Regions from separate parts of the Rhodohalobacter sp. 614A genome, predicted to be linked through region 1. Evidence: riboswitches for the same ligand, from Rfam matches in the RefSeq annotation. Region 1 holds a riboswitch; the other holds the start of a gene.
What was found. A riboswitch is a leader RNA that binds a small molecule or an ion and turns the genes downstream of it on or off. The one in region 1 is predicted to bind thiamine pyrophosphate.
Positions count from the first base shown of each region.

Region 1 (10,106 bases):
CGGGATTAGTGAGAAAGAATTACTCAGCAAAAGGTTTGAGGATTTTATTCACGAAGATGACCTTGAACGAACGAAAAGACATTTCCAGAAAACGCTAGATGGAAGTTCGGGCCAATACGAAATCAAAGTAAAGGTTAAGGATGGCGTAAAAAATATCCGGGTTACCAAGTTCCCCAAATATTCGGGAGATAACGTAGTGGGTGTTTTCGGTGTTTTCCAGGATATCACAAAAGAGAAGAAAACAATACAAAAGGTTAAGGAGAGTGAAGAGCGCTGGCAGCAATTATTGCGGCAAAATCCGCAGCCGGTTCAAATTGTACAGGATGGAAAAATCGTTTATATCAACCAGGCCGGAACAAGATATTACGGGGCCCGATCACTGAGTGAGCTTATCCGGAAGCCCATTATGGACTTTGTGCATAATGATGATGCAGAGAAAGTTTTAAAACGGAAAAAATTGCTTGAACAAAATCAGCATATAGCTCCGGCCGTGAATAAGATTGTGCTGCTCAATGGTGAACAAAGATATATTGAAGCGCACTCCATCCCGATTTCTTATAAAGGTAAACCTGCCATCCAAACCGTTGTTCACGACATTACGGATCTGAAGCAGAATCAGGAAATGATCGGGAAATCTCTAAAAGAAAAAGAGACTCTTCTGAAAGAGATTCATCACCGGGTAAAGAATAATCTGGCGATGATTTCATCCATGCTCGAGCTTCAGATCATGCAGTCCACGGATCAATCTGCAACAAATGCCCTTCGGGACAGCCAGCTTCGGATTCGTTCCATTGCCATGATACATGAGAAGCTCTATCAAAACGAATCACTTTACGGCATACGGTTCGATAATTATCTGAAAGAATTGGTTGATACCATCAAGCAAACCTACCTTACATCCGGGAGAGAGGTCGACGTATTTCTTGATCTTGATTCAATATCACTTGATATCAACCAGGTTATTCCATGTTCTTTGATTGTAAATGAGGTGGTGGTCAATTCTTTTAAACATGCTTTCAACGGTATGCAAAAAGGAGCTCTCCGGATTTTAATGAATTCTGAAGATTCCAACATTGATTTAGTTATTTCTGATGACGGCCTCGGTCTTCCCGAAAATTTTGATATGCATAAACAACAATCCCTGGGCATGACTCTGATTGACGCCCTATCCAATCAACTCGAGGGAAGGGTTAGTTTTCATGAAGGTGCTGACGGAACCGGAACTGTTTTTCGCCTGCGATTCAAGAAAAAGGCGGATTAGAACTCGAATCAAAAAACCTCCGTTTCACCATTTTTTTGGTCATCGGAAGATGTAAAATAGTCAAGTTACACAGGAGTTTGCTGACGAGGATTATATCAGAATATCTCTTTAAATGCTTTTAAAGGAATATTTTTTGATTGTATAAACGTACCCGCTCTTCTTATTTAGATTCATTTTAAATAAAGTTTGAACTGCTTTTCCGGGGAGGGTATATTTGGATCGATCTAAATGACGTACCATAAATCTCAAATCCGGAGAACACGAGTAGTGTCATACGCGGGAAATCCTGGTTGAGTGAATCAACCGGGGTTTTTCTTGTTAAGTGAATCAATCCAGAGGAAAGCAACAACAAATGGAAAATTCGAATATGAAGGTATTAGCAGAGTCTGAACCTGATGCTCTGCAAATTGTACAATTTAAAGCATGCGGACATATTGGCCTTCGATTTAATAACATGCTTTTGACCTTTTCTGTAAAATCATTCAAAGACTTTGTAAAGACATACGGAGCCATCAATTTTGACCGCTATTCCATTCTTTTTCCTGATGACAGAAACCGGTTGATTATGAATACCGTTGTGGAAGAGGTGCAATTCTGTTTTACATGTGAAGAGTTCGAAAGGCTGCAACAGGCATTAACCGAAGCTTCTCTGATTCTTGAAGCCAATACATTGATTCAAAATTAAATTCTCTTTCGATTTAATTGTCCTTTAAAATCTCGTATTTTAAAGAAGTGGGGTGCTTGGCGAACGTCGTCAGGCTGAGATCAAACCCAGTGAACCTGATCCGGATAATGCCGGCGTAGGAAACCATTCTGACTCATCAAGTTTGGATAGATAAGTCGTTCACTGTAAGTGATTATTTCCCCTCCTGAAGTTAAATATCCAATTGAGATTTATGAGTGACATTGAAAAGAAGCAGTTCGACCGCGTTACGAAGACCCTGGAACAGTGGCAGGATCGTGAGGAGTGGTTTTTTAATCGCGAGTACACAGATCGGTATGAAGATTATTACGAAACACGATACAAACGGGCCGAAATCTGGCAGAAAAAAACACTCGCAAAGCTGATCACAAAAGACGAGCGTGTAAACACTCTCCTGGAATTCGGCTGTGGAACCACACGATTTACGCGCTGGTGGAACGAGATCGGGATTGAAGCATCCGGCGCGGATATTTCACCATTTATGCTGGGTCAGGGAGCGCATCTTTTTGATGGTGATTTAGCGTTGGCCGATTCTCATCACATGCCGTTTAAGGATAACAGTTTTGATGCTCTCGCCTTTATTGCCACGTTCGCTTATTACAAAGATCCAATTAAGGTGATTCGCGAAGCCGTTCGTGTTGGGAAATATGGAATCATTTTTGGGATTATGAACCGGAACTCAACCAAAGTTGTGAGACGGCGAATTCAGGAAGTATTCAACAAAAATGAATACTACAAAACGGCCAATTTTTATACACCCGATTCACTGATCGAAAAAATTCATGAAGCACTGGAGGGCCGCTTATATGAAATTGAGTGGACGGCAACCGGACTGCCCAAATGGTTTCCCATGCAGCAGTGGGGATTTCCGATTGGTGATTTCTTTGCTCTTCACGTAAAACTAACCGATGTAGAATGAGTGCTTTTGAAGACAACTTCGGCAAGATTGGCAGTTCAAATCTGAGTGATATTCTTCTTCCCCGAACCGGGAAAAAGAGGAGGGAAGTCCGAACCGGTCCCGGTTTTGGAGTGGATACATCCGTCATAGATCTGGGAAATAACCTGGGCTTGGCTATCTCAAGTGATCCGTTATCGCTGATTCCATCATTGGGTTTGAAAGAATCGGCCTGGCTTTCGGTGCATCTTTTGGTGAATGACATGGCGACAACCGGATTTTCTCCGCAGTATGCTCAATTTGTTTTAAACCTGTCGCCGGAACTTTCAAAAGAGAAATTTGAGGAGTATTGGGAATACATCCATCAGTTTTGCAAGGAAGTTGGCGTTGCCATTACCGGCGGACATACGGGGCAGATCGTGGGACAGAATTCAACGATTCCGGGTGGAGGGACAATGTTTCTATCCGCTCCGCTGAACGAAATCATTACAAGCGATGGAGCCGAACCGGGAGATTTGATTGTCGTAACAAAAGAAACCGCGTTGAACTCAACAGCCATACTCGCCATGAGTTTCCCCGAAACGGTGAAAGAAAATTTGGGCGAGGAGATCTATCAAACCGCTTGTGATAATTTTTACCGGACATCGTCTCTTCCGGATGCTTTAGCGGCATCCGAAATTTTGGAAAATAAAACTGAATTAAAAGCGATGCATGATGTAACCGAAGGCGGCGTTCTCGGAGCGATCGCGGAGATGGCCGAAGCCTCTGATTGTGGATTTATCGTTGATGATGCCAAAATACCCGTTGGTGAAGCTCCGAAAAAGATTGCCGAACTGTTTGAGATTGACCATCGGTTTTGTGTAGGAGCCGGGTCGATGATTATGGCTGTGAAACCGGGATGCGATGAGAAACTGGTTGAATATTTGGAGAGCCAATCGATTCCGGCAACAATCGTTGGGAAAATGACAGACGTATCGGAAGGAAGAAAAATCATCGAACAAGAAGAAGTGAAAGAGTTTTCATTTGATGGAACAGATCCATATTGGGCAGCTTTTTTCAATGCAATAAAGGAAGGGAATAAATGATGAAGAAAGAGATTAAGGGTGGAATTTATCTGGTTTTAGATCCATCCATCAACCAAAAAGAATTATTGGAAAAGTTAAAACAGGCTTTGGACGGAGGAGTAGATATTATCCAAATATGGAATCATTGGCCGGAGTCGTTTTCACAATCAGATAAAATAGGAGTGATTGAAGAAATTGTGGAAATCACCCAAAAATATAGCATTCCTGTTTTGATCAATGATGATTGGGAGCTGCTTAAAGAAACAGATTTGGATGGCGTCCATTTCGATGAGATTCCCGAAAGTTTTGAAGAAATTCAGACTGAAATTTGGCGAGAATTCATTGCCGGGATTACTTGCAGTAATGATGTAGAAATTATTCAATGGGCGGATGATCACAACTTCGATTACATCTCTTTCTGCTCCATGTTTCCATCCAAATCGGTAGATACCTGTGAGATCGTTCGTCCCGAAACGGTTCAAAAGACGAGAGAAATAACAAATCTGCCTCTGTTTGTCTCCGGGGGCATTACAACAGAAAATCTCGGCGATTTGAATGAGTTGGACTTTCAGGGAGTTGCAGTGATTTCGGGGATTTTAAGCTCGGATTCGCCTGAAAAATCGGTAACGGAATACCAGGAAGTTCTTAACAATTTAAATTCAATATCATGACAGAATCATTTGCCAAAAAACTGTGTTGCCCGATCGATAAACACGATCTGAATATGCGCGTATTTGTAAAACATGAAAACGGGGAGATCATCGAAGCGTTGTTGAGCTGTCCCGAGTGTAGCCGTTACTACCCGGTGATTTATGGAATTCCAATTATGACGCCGGATGAATACAGAGACAAATCCATCGAAGCCCCGACTTTGAAGAAATGGGGATTGCAATTGAAGGATTCGAACTCTGAGAAATTGTTGCTAGAAGAGAATATTAGATAGGAAACAGGATTGTGATGTTTGTAATACTGTAATACAATGATTGCAATGTTTCGATAAGCGTGTGAATCAGAACCCCGGGTGGAGCGTTCCGAAGGAGTTACCTTCGGAACGAGTTGAAAAATGATTCAATGGATCTATTCAGTTCCGCTATTCCCGGGAATTTCAGCTCGACGCTGACCCAATTCTTGGTCCAGCATATAAAGACCGGGACCTTTTTCCCCAAGAATATTCAGTTTGTCTAAAATGGTGCGGAAAAGATCTTCTTCTTCCACTTGTTCGTCCACATACCACTGAAGGAACTGATCGGTGGCGTGGTCTTTCTCCTCTTTTGCAGCCTCAACAAGTACGTTGATTTTTCGGGTATTTTCTTGTTCCAGTTCCAATCCGCGTTCAAAAAGATGGCGAATTGAATCAAACTCGCTGTCCGGTTTGGCGATTGACGGAGCGATGGCATGGCCATCACGATCATTCACATAATGGAAGATTTTCATCGCATGAAAATGCTCTTCTTTCGACTGTTCCAGGAAAAAACTGGCGGTTCCGTGGAAACCATTTACTTCAGCCCAGGAAGACATCGATAAGTACCAATTTCCTGCTTCAAACTCGTGTTGAACCTGATCGTTCAGCAATGATTCAATTTTTTCAGAAAGCATATTTTAACTCTTAAATTTTAAGATCTTGTACGCCAGAAAGATACAATAGAATCCAGAGAACACCAGTATTCCAGAGCACTTTCAGCCGTGTATTCTATTCGTTGGACCCAGGAATTCGATCTGAATCCTGACGATCGACCATCCAGAAAGGATAGCGTTTGGTCGTTGAAGAAACTTTATTTAATTCACTCAACTCATCATCAGTTAAATCTACATTTGTTGAATTGATATTCGACTCAAGCTGAGTAATGTTTTTTGTCCCGATGATGGTACTGGTCACGCCCGATTGTAACCGAACCCAGGCAAGAGCCACTTCAGCTACAGAGCAATCCTGGTTCTCTGCAATTTCTTCCATCACATCTACAATATCGTAGGTTTGTTCTTTATTGATGGGAGGGAAGTCGAATTCATCGCGTCGGGAACCGCCGCCGGCTTTTTCATTATCCCGGGTGTATTTTCCGGAAAGAAATCCGCCAGCAAGTGGGCTCCACGGCATGAATCCAAGTTTTTCAGACTGACTCAATGGAATCAATGCGTCCTCTGCATCACGCCCTGATAGAGAATAGAAATATTGCATGGCTTTAAATTCATGCCATCCTTCCTGCCGAGCAATTCCGAGGGCTTTCATCACCATCCAAGCCGGCCAATTACAAACGCCTACATAACGGACTTTGCCGCTTTCCACAATATCATTCAATCCACGCATGATTTCTCTGATGGACGTAACGGAATCCACGCCATGTACATAGAGAAGATCGATATGGTCTAATTGTAATCTGTTTAAACTTTTTTCAACAGAATTGAAAATGTGATATCGGGAAAGTCCCTGGTTATTGGGTTGATCTCCCATTTTTCCACGGAGCTTGGTTGCAATGACCAGCTCATCGCGGTTTAAATCAAGATTTTTAATACTGTTTCCGAGAATCGTTTCCGATTGACCAAACGAATAGACATTGGCTGTATCGATAAAATTAATTCCGGAATCCACTGATTTCTTGATCAGTTCATCCGCTTCACCCTGTTGCTGTTTTCCAACATGTTCCCACATCCCTTCGCCTCCAAACGTCATGGTTCCAAAACAAAGTTCGGAGACAAGCAGGCCGGTATTACCTAATAAATTGTATTTCATCTGTACTTCTTTTTTGTTGAATGTTAGCTGATATCAAAACATATAAACAAGAGAAAGTGTTCATTTCCCTTTATCATAGTTCCTACTTAAAAGAGTCTTCAAAATTCAGAAAATGTTAAAATATTGATCAATAGCGGAAAGGGAAGACACTACGTTGTTATGTAGTTTTTAAATTCGGGATTTATTGTTTAATTGGAGGGAAGTACTATTTTTAATGAAGGATAACTATTAATTATCATGCCTAAAATGTTTGAAGAGAGTAGTAATAAAAAAGTAGGGAAAAGTAACGTTTTAATTATATCATTACATGCTGATCCGATAGAGCCTAGTGGTAGTGGAGAAGGAGGAGGAACCCATTCTTATATTCGCGAGCTTCTTCGGCGCTTAGCGTATGAATCTAGGTATGCAAGCGTTGTAACAAGACATATTGATATTAAGCTGCCTGTATTTCAACGACTTTCAGACTATACCTCCATATATCGAATAAAGTTGGGAAAAATTGAACCCATGGATAAGCGTTTTTTAAATAAATATCACGACCTTTCTGTACAATTGATTAAAGAAATCATTAAAGAACTTCATTGGAAAGTAAATATATTGCAAGGAGTATATTGGTATTCTGGATATACGGCCATGACACTCTCAAAAGAATTGTCTATCCCCTTTGTTCAAACTGTTATTTCAAATGGAAAAAGAAAGCGAAGTGAAGGCTGCCTAGATGATGATACTGAGCGAATTCTGGTAGAGAAAGAAATTTACGATAATGCTTCTGCAATTTTCTGCATTTCAGGAGAAGAAAAAAAGGATTTAAGAGAGCTATACAAAATCGATTCTAGCAAATTAGTTGTGGTAGGAAGGCCAGTACCTCTTCCTTTCCTCGAGTATATATATAATTCTGATAAAACACCTAGATATATAAATTTAATTAACCATATAAATTGAGTTCTCCAAAAATAGATCAGATTCTAAGATGGTACTCGAATCGAGCTTATATCTATTTTGGTCGTTTAGCACCATCAAAAGGACTAGATATTATCCTCAAATCTTGGATTAGACTTGCTAAGGATAATCCTAATTCCTGTCCGCCCATTTGGATAATTGGTGGAACACCAAAAGAGATCGTTAAGATTAAAAAATATTCTGGAATTAATAATGAGATAGATCTATATGAAAACCAAAAAAAAATCATATGGTGGGGATACATAGATCAAAAAGGAATAAGTACGATCTTATCAAAGGCATTAGTATTAGTCACCCATTCCCGTTATGAACCAGGAGGAAGGGTAATTTTAGAAGCGATGAGTAGAGGTGTACCAGTAATAGCAACCCCTCATGGGTTTGCTTGTGATTTAGTTGCTGATTGGATTTCGGGTTTTATAGTTAACTATGAAGATATACACATGCTTCAAAACCGTATGTCGCTATTCTTTAAGCAACCTTTTTTAACCCAGGCATTAGGAGAAAGAGCTAGATATATTGCTAAAGAAAAAATAAAAGAATGGGATTTTTATAATCGCCATTTTCAAACTTATGATGCTATAGTGACTGATAGGCCCCTTCAAATTAGTTCAAACTCAAATTTATTGCATGATTTTGAGCCTATATATAAACGTAGATTTGTGCGTTTATTCGGCGACAAAGGTGAGTTTGATAATTCTTCTGATCTAGTATTGAAATGGGCAGACTCAATTGTTGGTCCCATTAAGTCTTTAAACGCTCAAAAGGTAAACGGTAAGTCTCAGGCTTGGATTGCTAATGGTGAAAAGGACTCCATTTGGATTAAAAAAATCCATAATCATTTTTGTATGACCCCAATCTGGTTGCCAGAAGGTACTTCTCAGTACTGCCACTCAGCTCTACAGAAATTCAAGAGTGAGATATATAACAAAAATGAAAGCTTGATTAGGACCATCGCATCGAATAAGGATTATTTGTTAGTTGCATTTCCTATATATCGAGCACTTCCTATTGTTTATCAAACTCATAATATTATTGAAATTTATAAAAGACCTCTTAAAAATTTGGCTAATAATTCTAGGATTGAAAATGAGGTAGATTTAGAATCGATAGTTAAAAAGTGTATCTCTTCTTATGAAAATTTTGATATAAAAAAAACCAATAAATTACTTGGATCTACTTTACTCAATAAAATTTCACCTACTCCAATAGACTATCGATTTAGTATTAGAATTTATCTTATATATCTAATGAAAGCGGCAAGCAATGAATCTATATTGGTTCCTCAATCTATGAATGCAGAATTCATCAGACTATATTCCAAACTTAAAATCTTAGCGGAATGTGAAGAAAAAATGCCAATAGTACTAAACCATAATGCCGCTAAACCTCATCATTTTGTTCAATCTGATAGAAGGATTATACTAATAGATAAAGAACGCCTTTCCTTTGGTTTTATGGGAAAAGATGGCGGTCAACTAATAGCTAATTTAGCTCAAGAATATAGCTATGAACAACTCAAACGAACTCTGAATATATTCTCTGACTCAGACGAAGAAAAAATTATTATAGCTATTTGGATAGGAGTACATTTAATAGAAGAAGCGGGATTTTCCTTGGCGTGTGAACAAAACAACAAACTCAAGAAAATAATTTATGCTTGGAATCATTGGTATCGATATATATCAACTACCCTGTTACCATAATTTTATTTCCATGAACATGTGATGTTTCGGAAAGAAATTTTTTAGGCCATTTTTTATTTCGTAAGTATTGCAGATCTTTTCTGAGTTGAATTATTTGAGTTTTTGCTACTAGTTCATCAGCAAGTTCTCTTTCGTCTACTAGATCCAATGAGCATAATATTGAAAGCAGCCCTGCATACCATCTTTGACGATACAGCGATTCATTATCAAATCTATTCTTGCGCGGTTCAGTAATTAAATGATAAGCATCCAATGCATTTTGTATTGTGACATCTTTTTTGTTTAACTCTGCAAAAATTGCCGCTGCGTTTGTTTTCATTCTCCATAGGAATCGAAAATAAAAGCTCTTTTCCGCAGTGAAAGTGGCCAGCTCTATTTGGTTAGCTGCTGCAGAAATTTTTTTATCCACCCAATAACAGCAAGCTAAGATATTCCTAGCACGTGCCTCTTGGGTCTCAAATCCATTTGACAAAGAATTGGCTACGGCATTTTCGGCATGTACTGTAGCATCCGTATATTTTTTTATCAGAAAGTGTGCCATAGCTATATCTACTTTTACATGTAGCATAGTAAGTAATGATGCCTCAGCATCATTTTCTAACAAAATCCGAATCTTTTTATAAAAAGAAAGTGATCTTTCGGGATTACTACCGAGATAATTGGCAGCAAGATTTGAATATCTTTGTACTTTTAGCTCTAAATTTTCTGGAATTTTTTTTACTGCCTTATCATACACAGCTTGAGCATGTTCTTTCTTTCCTAATCCTTTTTTGGTAAGTGCTAAAGAAGACCAAA
Region 1 is NZ_JAKEDS010000001.1:1,960,131-1,970,236, forward strand. It holds gene L0B18_RS08005 (PAS domain S-box protein) at 1-1,261, shown strand, start outside; gene L0B18_RS08010 (hypothetical protein) at 1,629-1,946, shown strand; TPP riboswitch at 1,985-2,086, shown strand; gene L0B18_RS08015 (class I SAM-dependent methyltransferase) at 2,158-2,883, shown strand; gene L0B18_RS08020 (AIR synthase family protein) at 2,880-3,944, shown strand; gene L0B18_RS08025 (thiamine phosphate synthase) at 3,941-4,594, shown strand; gene L0B18_RS08030 (Trm112 family protein) at 4,591-4,866, shown strand; gene L0B18_RS08035 (ferritin) at 5,001-5,519, opposite strand; gene L0B18_RS08040 (aldo/keto reductase) at 5,614-6,648, opposite strand; gene L0B18_RS08045 (glycosyltransferase) at 6,886-7,590, shown strand; gene L0B18_RS08050 (glycosyltransferase) at 7,587-9,311, shown strand; gene L0B18_RS08055 (hypothetical protein) at 9,295-10,106, opposite strand, start outside.

Region 2 (10,106 bases), on a different contig from region 1:
AGCGTACTTGTGGGCTGATTCAATTCATTTGGAAGACCGTCCGGCTCAACCTGATCGGGCATGGAACTCATCAATTCTTTGGCCTTTTCAAAATCTTCAATGGCAAGATCCAATCTTCGAAGAGTAATATATCGGTGACCGCGATGGCGGGACATTCTCGGATCATCCGGAAACTTGGAAATACCTTCCGTGAAGATCCGAATCGCTTCCCGGTATTCTCCTAAATAGGCCGTTCTTCTGCCTAACCAGATAATTGCATCCGCATCATCGGGATTTGCCCGGTAGTCTGTCAAAGCCTGGATCAATTTTTCGTTCTGTTCATCAAACATTTCCTGAGAAATTTCTGGCGTTTCAAGCGTATCTCCCAATAATGAATATCCCTGGATACCTTCAGGAACCGGCTCAAGTTCGCTCTGTTCACTGCATGAAATAAGAAGTGAGAGCGGAATGAATAGAAGAATAACTGATCGTAAATATTTCATTTTAATTTGTGAATTATTTATAGGATTTAAATCGATGCAAAGAATGTCCCCTTCAAAGGGGGATTTCTTTCTAAAAAGTCGCTTCCAAATCTATCTCTTCATCATCCCGGAGAATGGTAATTGAAATCGTATCACCGCTCTCCAGCGTATTCAAAACTTCCATATAACCATATATATCCGCCACCTCTTTTCCGTCCATTTCGATGATGATATCTCCATCCTGTAAACCGGCTGCATCTGCCGTACCATCCGGACGAACCTGCTCAATTCGAAAGCCTTCACCTGAGAACGTATAATCCGGCATCACACCCAACGTGGGTCCGCTTCTCATCCGGACATTTCCTCGCGGATCCGTAGATTCCTGGAAATCGATCTCACCCGGAGTCATTGAATCCAATGTTCTCACGACGCTTTCAACATGCTCCAAAACCTTTTCCATTCCGGCATAGTTAATCAGGTCCGCTGTATCCGTTTCCCTATGATATTGTTGATGAGTGCCCGTATAGTAATGCAAAACAGGAATTTCAGCCCGGTAAAACGAAGCGTGATCACTGCTTCCCATTCCTCCGGGAGTGGTGGTTATTTCAAGGGAATCTGTTTCAACTGAAGCAATAATTTTCTCCCATTGGGATGACGTTCCCGTACCGAAAATATCCAGTTCATTATTTTCAAGCCGCCCAATCATATCCAAATTGATCATCGCCAGCACAGAATCGGGGGATATTTCCATTTCATCCACAAAATATTTGGAACCGATCAGGCCAAGCTCTTCTCCTGAAAAGGCAACTATCAGAACACTGCTTTGAGGAGGATGTTCCGCAAACTCGCGAGCCAGGTAAAAAAGCCCGGCTGTACCCGAAGCATTATCATCCGCGGAGTAATGAAGTGCCGGTTCAGAATTCATATTCATAGAAATTGTTCCGCCCATTCCCTGTCCGTCGTAATGCGCCCCGACTATAATATATCGGTTTGGAAACGTCTCGCCTTCAAGCAACCCGACAACATTCCGGGAAATCTGGCTCTCAATTTCCATCGCCTGAACCATTGGGCCTTCCAGTTTAAACTGCTGGACGTAAGTTCCTTCATCACCCGCAGGTATTAAACCGTATTGCAGAAAATGATCGGATATATAATTCGCAGCATCGGCTTCGTTGATGGTTCCAACCAACCGCCCGCCACGCTCTTCATCGGCCAGCCAGGTGACATGTTCTTTTAAAAAGTCATCACCAGCTTGTTCCACTTCATTCGTTCCGCACGACATCAGGAAAAAAAGCCCGATCACAAAGACGGGAAGAGCTATTTTAATTTTTTTCATTCTAAAAACTTTTTTGTTTGAAGCATACGGGTTTCGTGCCTATTTTTAAAGCTTAACCAATTAAAAAGGTTGGGGGTGTCCCCTCAGAAATGACGGGACTGAGATCATACCCTGAGAACCTGAACCGGATCATACCGGCGTAGGGAAACCGATCTTCCACACATGTAGTTTCAGAAGTTGCATGTCGCCCCCTCCCTCAATAAACCTATTGACGGAGGCTATCAATGCTTAAACAATTCATATCTCTTTTTGCAGTTTTTCTATGGACTGTACTTCCCTTTCAACTCGTTGCACAAACCATCGAAGGCCGGGTAACGGACGCTTCGACCGGTGAAGCTCTCGAAGGAGCAACCATTCTTGAAACCAGAACCATCAACGGCACTTCTGCCGATTCAGAAGGTTCATTTGAGTTAAAACTCACAACAAAGGTTAATGAAATCACTATTAGCTTTGTTGGATATGCTACCAAAACAATTTCAATTACAAATCCTGAGGAGTTTATCGAAATAACTCTTGAGGAACAGGTCGTTATGACCGGTGAAGTTTTTGTAAGTGCTTTGCGGGTAGATGAATCCACTCCCATTGCATACAGCAATATTAACCGTGGAGAAATTGAGGCTAAAAATCTTGGCCAGGATATCCCGATGTTGGTTCAGTCTGCACCATCGGTTGTTTCAACTTCAGATGCCGGTGCGGGAATCGGCTACACGGGAATTCGGATTCGTGGGGTCGATCCCGGGCGAATCAACGTTACTATCAACGGAATTCCATTGAACGACGCCGAATCTCACGGTGTGTTTTGGGTGAATATGCCAGACATGGCGTCCTCAACCCAGAACATTCAAATTCAGCGTGGTGTTGGAACTTCGACCCAGGGAGCCGGGGCTTTTGGTGCAACCATGAATCTCCAGACCGCCCTCATGCAGCCGGAAGCCTATGGAACCATCACAACCGGAATTGGCTCATACGGAACCCGAAAAGCGAATGTGCAGCTTGGCTCCGGAATCCTGGACAACGGCTGGCAGTTTGAAGGCCGGCTCTCTAAGATTGAATCTGACGGATATATTGATCGGGCGCGGTCTGATCTGAAATCGTTTTATCTATCCGGATCGCGCCACGGCAACCGAAGCTTGTTAAAAGCGGATGTCTTTTCCGGCCAGGAAGAAACCTACCAGGCGTGGAATGGTGTTCCTGAACCGATTTTGGAAGATGATCCGCAGCAACTTGAATCCTACATCAATAATCTCTTTCTTGGAGAAGAAGATGCCGAACATTTGAGAGCGAATCTCGGCAATCGTCAATTCAATGAGTTTACCTATCAGGATCAGACAGACAATTATCAGCAGGATCATTATCAGCTCCACTACACCTATCGCCTGATGGATACCTGGTCGGCAAATGCATCCCTCCATTATACATACGGGCGCGGATATTACGAGGAATTCCGACGGAATGACGATTTGGATACCTACAACATCTCTCCCATTCAGATTGGCGGAGAAACAGTATCGAACTCTGATTTGGTTCGGAGGCGATGGCTCGACAATCATTTTTATGGAGGTGTTTTTTCAACTGAATGGAAACACCCCGAAGAGTGGACACTAACTCTTGGAGGTGGCTATAATGAATACGATGGCGACCATTTTGGCGAAGTGATCTGGTCGCGTTTTGCGGGAAGCAGTGATCTTGGCGACCGGTATTATAACAATAATGCCTTCAAAACCGACTTCAATGTATACGGTAAATTCAATTACTACCTTACTTCCGAATTTAATGCATTCGCTGATTTGCAATATCGAACGGTCGGGTATGAATTTCTTGGGTTGCGAATTGATGATCAAACCGAAGATGTAATTGACGTAACCCAAAGTGACAGAATTAACTTCCTGAATCCTAAGTTCGGCGTTGTGTATCGTCCCGATGAAGGACACCGAATGTTTGCTTCTGTTAGTGTGGGCGGAAAAGAACCGACTCGAGATGAATATGTGGAATCGAGCCGGGAGAGCCGACCCGACCCGGAACGATTATTTGATTACGAATTGGGGTATGATGGAAACTTCAACCGTTTTCATGCCGGAGTGAACCTTTATTACATGAAGTACAAAGATCAGTTGATTCTGACCGGAGCTGTAAATGACGTTGGCGGTTACATCCGCGAAAATGTACCTGACAGTTACCGGGCCGGGATTGAGCTGGAAGTAAGTGCCAGAATTACCGATGATTTTGAATGGAGCGGAAATGCCACATTCAGCCAAAATAAAATTGATGAATATCAGCGCTTTGTGGATGATTATGATCAGGGCGGTCAGCAAGCTGAAACATACTCCGATGTAGATATTGCATTTTCTCCATCTACCATTGTGAATTCTATTCTGAGTTATAATCCGGGAGCATTTACTGCAGAGTGGATTTCAAAATATGTATCCCGGCAATACCTCGATAATACTCAGAACAAAGCGCGGTCTATCGATTCTTATTGGGTAAACGATCTTCGGTTTTCGTATGAACTGCGCGATTTGGGATTCGTCCAGGGAATCACGGCATCACTCCAGATCAACAATGTTCTGGATGAAAAGTATGTTTCAAATGGATACACATTTGGTTGGATATCCGGTGGAGAAGAGCAGTTTTTCAACTACTATTATCCACAAGCTGGTCGAAATATCCTGGCAAATGTGAAGATCCAATTTTAGTTGTTGAAATTACGACTGAGCCCCCGGCCCAAGAGAATCCGGGGGCTTGTTCGGTATCGCGGCTGATGGACAGGGTGGTGGTGATGGATGGTGATTGCCACGCTGCTTTCACTTCATTCATTTCGCTCGCAATGACCCATGAAAGACGTGAATCTGTCATTGCGGCAGAGCGAAGCAATCTCCTATTCCCATATTTGTGGTTACTTCATCACAGTTAGTTTCCGGGTCATGATCTGACTTCCCGTCTGCAAACGATACAAATACACACCACTGGATAAATGACTCGCATCAAAATCAACCGTATGCCGGCCCGCTGCCACCTGTTCGTTCACAAGGGTAGCTACATTTCGCCCCAGCATATCATAAACTTCAAGACGAACCTGACTGCCCACTGGCAATTGATAACTGATCACTGTGCTCGGGTTGAACGGATTCGGATAGTTTTGACCAAGAACAATTTCTTCCGGAAGTTCACTACTGTGTCCCTTCGGAGATGTTAACAAGACAAAACGGGTGGAGTTAACTGTGGTGACTTTTTTCGGGCCACTTGTTCCCCGGGCAAGAATCTCCTCCACCGTTGGTACTTTCTTCTGAGGTTCATTCGTGTCCATTGTAAACGAATAAGCGAAAGAACTGTCGGCTATCTCTGTGGACTGTTCTTTTTTCTGATCGTATAAGTACAGGCTCATGCCTGCGGGAAGGTCCAGATCGGTAGCAGTGATTGTGTACTTCCCAGACCGGGTGGCATCTACGGCCAAAGGAATCTCCAGGTCTGGCATTCCGGACGGATAATGAGCGATATCCATCAGCGTGCCATCGGACTTGTGGGTGCCAAGAACAGCATAATCAGCCGAGAACGATTGGAGTTCCAGGGCTTCTCCATCCGTGGGAGTTGTGGACCCCTGATCAGAAAAACGAATCCAGGCAGAATTATATAGGGACTCTCCACGAAGTTCCAGGCGAACAAAATCTTTTCGTTCTGTCTCTTTGCCGTAAAACTCTCCCGTTGTGGTTTGATTGGATTCTGAAAACATTAACGTTGCCGGTAAATTTTCTGTCTGAACAAAAAAGCCCTGGCCCGGGGCGATATTTCCACTGGGAATATCCCCGTAGTCTCCGGCAATGCTTCGCCAGGCTCCGCCGTTGTCCATAATCGGGCCCGTCGGGTCGATTGCTGTTGCATTCAGATCGTACACATAAGCGGCTCCTGTCAGGCCGGATGTCCCTGGGTTGGCAAGTACCTCATCAAAAGCAATCGGCAGTCTGTACGGGTTGCCTACCAGAGTCCACCCATCTTCACTTTGGTTAACAGTTGGCTCCACATTTCCACTGTGAAAAGCACCACTTAGTATAACATCTTTTGGAAACGGGGATGGGTTGGATTCTCCATGCTCATCATCTTCAAAAACATACATTAAAAAGCCGCTGCCGGCAGGAATTGCTTCCCCAAAGTCTGCCGAGGAAGGAACCTGCCAGCCAGAACAATTCTGATTACTTTCATATTCAAAAACACAGTTCTGATCATTATCTTCATAATTGGTGTTCCAGACATACACATTGGGTTCTCCGCCGGAGTAATCAGCTCCATCGATTCCCTGGGTCCATAATGGCTCCAACATATTGGCGTAACTTTGTCCGGCAACCGGACTGGCCAGCATTCGCCAGCCTTCTGTCAGTGTGAGTCTCAATAGAGCTTCGGAGTCACCCTGAAATTCGTACGCGCCTATATCCACAACGTCAGGATCGGGTGTGCCATCAAAAATTCGTACGTTTCCGGCCAGGTCAGTGGTAATGCCTTCGGCAGGTTCTCCCGTTCCAAATGGGGTATTTGATCCGGCATTTAGAGCCAAACTTATACTCTGCAGTGAATAATCTCCATTCTCTTCATCAACAAAGACCGGATTGGTATTTAACAGGTTTCCACTCCCGCTGTTAATAGCTGGTGGAAGATCGCCGTTATTTCCTGATGTTTCATTAAAAAACAGGCTGTTTGCCGCTATTCCTATTCCGGCTCCGCCATCATCATTCATATTGCCGTTTGTTCCGGAATTATTATAAAATATGGAGTTGATGGCTACTACATTTCCAGCCCAAAAATTAATGGCTCCTCCTTTAGCGCTTTCATTATTCGCTAAGATAGAATTGATAAGCTGCACCGTTCCATTCTCAGCAGAAATTGCCCCACCACCGCCAGTAGAACTATTGTTGTAAAAAAGAGTATTGATAAAGGTCAGCTCGCCACCCCAATTGATCACTGCTCCGCCCACTCCATTGGAACCGTCACCCATGGCATGATTGTCTCTGAAAATGGTATTTGAAATGGTATTATTGCCATTTGTGTCGATCGCGGCACCGGTTCGGTTGCCTGTTCCTCCACCATCTGCATAGCCGGATTCAATAATAAATCCGTCAATGGTTACACCGTTTGTTACGGCGGGAATCACAAGAATGGTGTGGGCATCCCCGGGGTTGGCTGTTTCCGATCCATTTACATCTCCACTCAAGATGGTTGGATGATCGGAAATGTTTCGGTCGGAAAGATCATCTTCTGTACCGTCAAATCCACCCAGAAGGCTCAGATTTTCTCTCAATCGAAACGGGTTTGTTTCACCGGCAGGGATGTAGGTTCCTTCAGCCACCCAAACCTCTGTGATGCATCCGCTAAGATTATTCAGAGCTGTATGAAGATCGGTATATGCGTTTTCCCAGGACGATCCGTTGTTATCACCGGAAGTAGCGTCCTGATCTACATACACAATTTCCGGGGGGTGTACGGTGAAGTTATAGTCATCAGAAAAAGAACCACCTTCAAAATTGTGATCAACAGCCTGTACACTGAATGCGTAGGTCGTAGATTCACCGCATGCTAATTCAGGAGTTTGAAACGTATAGCTGTTGTGTTGTCCCTGATTGCCGGGTGCAGGAAGTTTTCTCCAGCCATCTGCTTCCTGAGCCATCGGGCTGATCAAATATGGAGGATCGCCTTCCGGGTCTTCTTTTAAAAAAATGTTATAGCTGAGGCCGTCAGACGGAGTTTCACTATCGGAGGCCGTTCCCCACGAAAGAGTAATCTCCGATCCATTTTGAACGGCAGAAAGTGAGCCCGGAGCCGAGGGAGCGGTATTACTGTTCTCTGAAAGATTGGTATAGAGTTTGACCAATTCATCGTTATTGGTGTAATTCCCCGCTATGATCAGATCGAGAGCGCCATCCTGATCAACATCTCCCATCGCTATCGAGTTGGCAGCAAGATTTAAAAGAGAGCCTGTAACTTCAGTAAAGTTTCCGCTCCCATCATTCATAAATCTCTCAGTAATAATCTCATCATCAGAAAACCCAGTGTTAATTACATCCAGGCTGCCATCGCTGTTCAGGTCACCAAATGCAACGGTACCGGAAACAACTCCTGTAAACGGCTGCTGATCCGCTTCGGAAAAATTGCCATCTCCATCGTTTGTGTAGATTCTTGTCTGACGATTCTGATAAGACCCGGGGGGATTCCCTGAAGTAATCAGGTCCAGGTCACCATCGTTATCGATATCTCCAAAGGCAGCCGAGCTACGCTCCAGTTCTGTTATCGGATTACTTTTTTCGCTGAAATTTCCGGCTCCATCGTTGATATATGTACTTGAAATTCGTCCATCAAAATCATTATGCCCGGTAATAAACAAATCTAAATTGCCATCATTATCAACATCCCCCAAAATTACACTCCCCCTAAAAATAGATGGTAAATCATCCGGTATGGAGGTAAACAACCCACTGCCATCATTGAGGTAGACCGTCAAATTGTTGAAATCATAGGGATTGGCTTGGCCCGAAATAATCAGATCCATATCGCCATCATTGTCAATATCTCCGAGCGCAACCGAACTATATTGAACACCTGTCAGCGAATTGGATTTTTCAGTGAAATTGCCGTTTCCGTCATTCAGGTAGGTTTTCGCTAACTTCCCATCGGTACCAAAAGTAGTTCCTGTTATTACAAGATCAAGGTCTCCATCATTATCAATGTCACCAAATGCAGCGTCTCCCCAGCCTGCCCCCTCAAGATTGGAATTGGATTTTTCAGTGAAATTACCGTTTCCGTCATTCACATATGTTCTTGAAATAAATTCTATTGAAGAACCGTCGGTTATCCAGACGCCCGACAAAAAAAGATCTAGGTCTCCATCATTATCAATGTCACCAAATACCGTGGTGCCCCCTTCTATCTCCATGCCTGAGAACGGAGTATTTTTTTCGCTAAACAGATCGACATACAGCGCCTTCGCATCGTCCGGTTTAAACTCAGTTTTCGCGTATGAAAGTTGCTGGTTAAAAAGAATGAATAATAAAAAACAGCAACCAATACGAAGAACTCCTGCAGCCAGGTTGATGAATCGTGATGAATAAGTTTTTGGAATTAATTTTCCCATGAGTATCCCGGTTTTAAATCAATAGAAAGAGTTTGAACAGCGAACTGCTGTACTTCGAATAGACATGAAAAAGGATACCTGTCTTAGACTTTCAAATTGTCCGGCATTTCTTTCAAATTGTCCAGATCATGTGATTATGACTTGTAAAAGGATATTTATCGTTTTTCTAATCAGGACGAATAAGCAAATTTGTTGAGAAATAAATCGGATAAAATCAGGGGGTAAGAAACCTTATTTAAAACCAAGTTGAGCTTGCTGATTTACAGAATAATAGATTTCAGAACAGCCATTCGAATGGCTCAAATCGCTGCAACACCCCTACAAAGTTTTAAAATTGTTCGGTACTTTAAAGGCTCTTAAAATCTATTTATTTGACTATAAATTGGGAGCTTATGCTCACTGCCTTTTTTTGTTTTGTTCTTCTGTTTCAAAGCCTCGTCTCTTCTCCACCTACTTCAGAGAATGATTACCTGGTCCGTCATTTCACGGCCGAAGATAGTCTGCCGGTAAATGCCGTGAGTGATATTGCCCAGGATGAAAACGGATATCTCTATTTTGCGACGCTGAATGGACTGGCCCGTTTTGACGGGTACCAATTTGAAACGTTTAACACCAGCAACAGTCCCGGAATTCTCACCAACCGTTTTTCCGGAATGATGATGACATCGGCCGGAGATATCTGGCTGCCCACCGAGTCGGGACCTCTCACACTCTATCAAAACAATACGTTTACAACCTTTACAGAAGAGGATGGTGTTGAAGGACAAAACCTGAGCATTGAGGAAGGAGTCAATGGAGAGCTTTTGATTTCTACCAGTGCCGGAATCAAAAAGCTGGATTCACAAGCCGGCCGGTTTGTTACTCTTCATCCGGAACTTGAGGTTGAAACCTGGGTCATAAAATCTCAGGCGAACGGTGGTTTACTGGCTGTGAATCATCATGGAATTGTTCAGTATGAGAATGGCGAAGTACAAGTGTTGCTGGAGCCAAAAGATATGCCTATTCAACCCGAGAGGGTCATGGAATTAAATCGGTTTTCTGATGGAACCATCTGGATAATGGCAACTATTGGGTTTTTTATTTTCCACCCAAATAAAGGCATCATTCATTCCTATCAAAACAACCAGCCGCCGGGCTTCATATGCTGGAATGTTTATAAAACCAATGAAGGATCCATACTAAGTACTACTCAGGGATT
Region 2 is NZ_JAKEDS010000005.1:32,066-42,171, forward strand. It holds gene L0B18_RS18190 (tetratricopeptide repeat protein) at 1-482, opposite strand, end outside; gene L0B18_RS18195 (M28 family peptidase) at 553-1,797, opposite strand; TPP riboswitch at 1,859-1,960, shown strand; gene L0B18_RS18200 (TonB-dependent receptor) at 2,022-4,490, shown strand; gene L0B18_RS18205 (FG-GAP-like repeat-containing protein) at 4,691-8,908, opposite strand; gene L0B18_RS18210 (ATP-binding protein) at 9,301-10,106, shown strand, end outside.
Region 2: it holds a riboswitch for thiamine pyrophosphate, as region 1 does, so the genes downstream of both, L0B18_RS18200 (TonB-dependent receptor) here and L0B18_RS08015 (class I SAM-dependent methyltransferase) in region 1, are expected to answer to the same signal.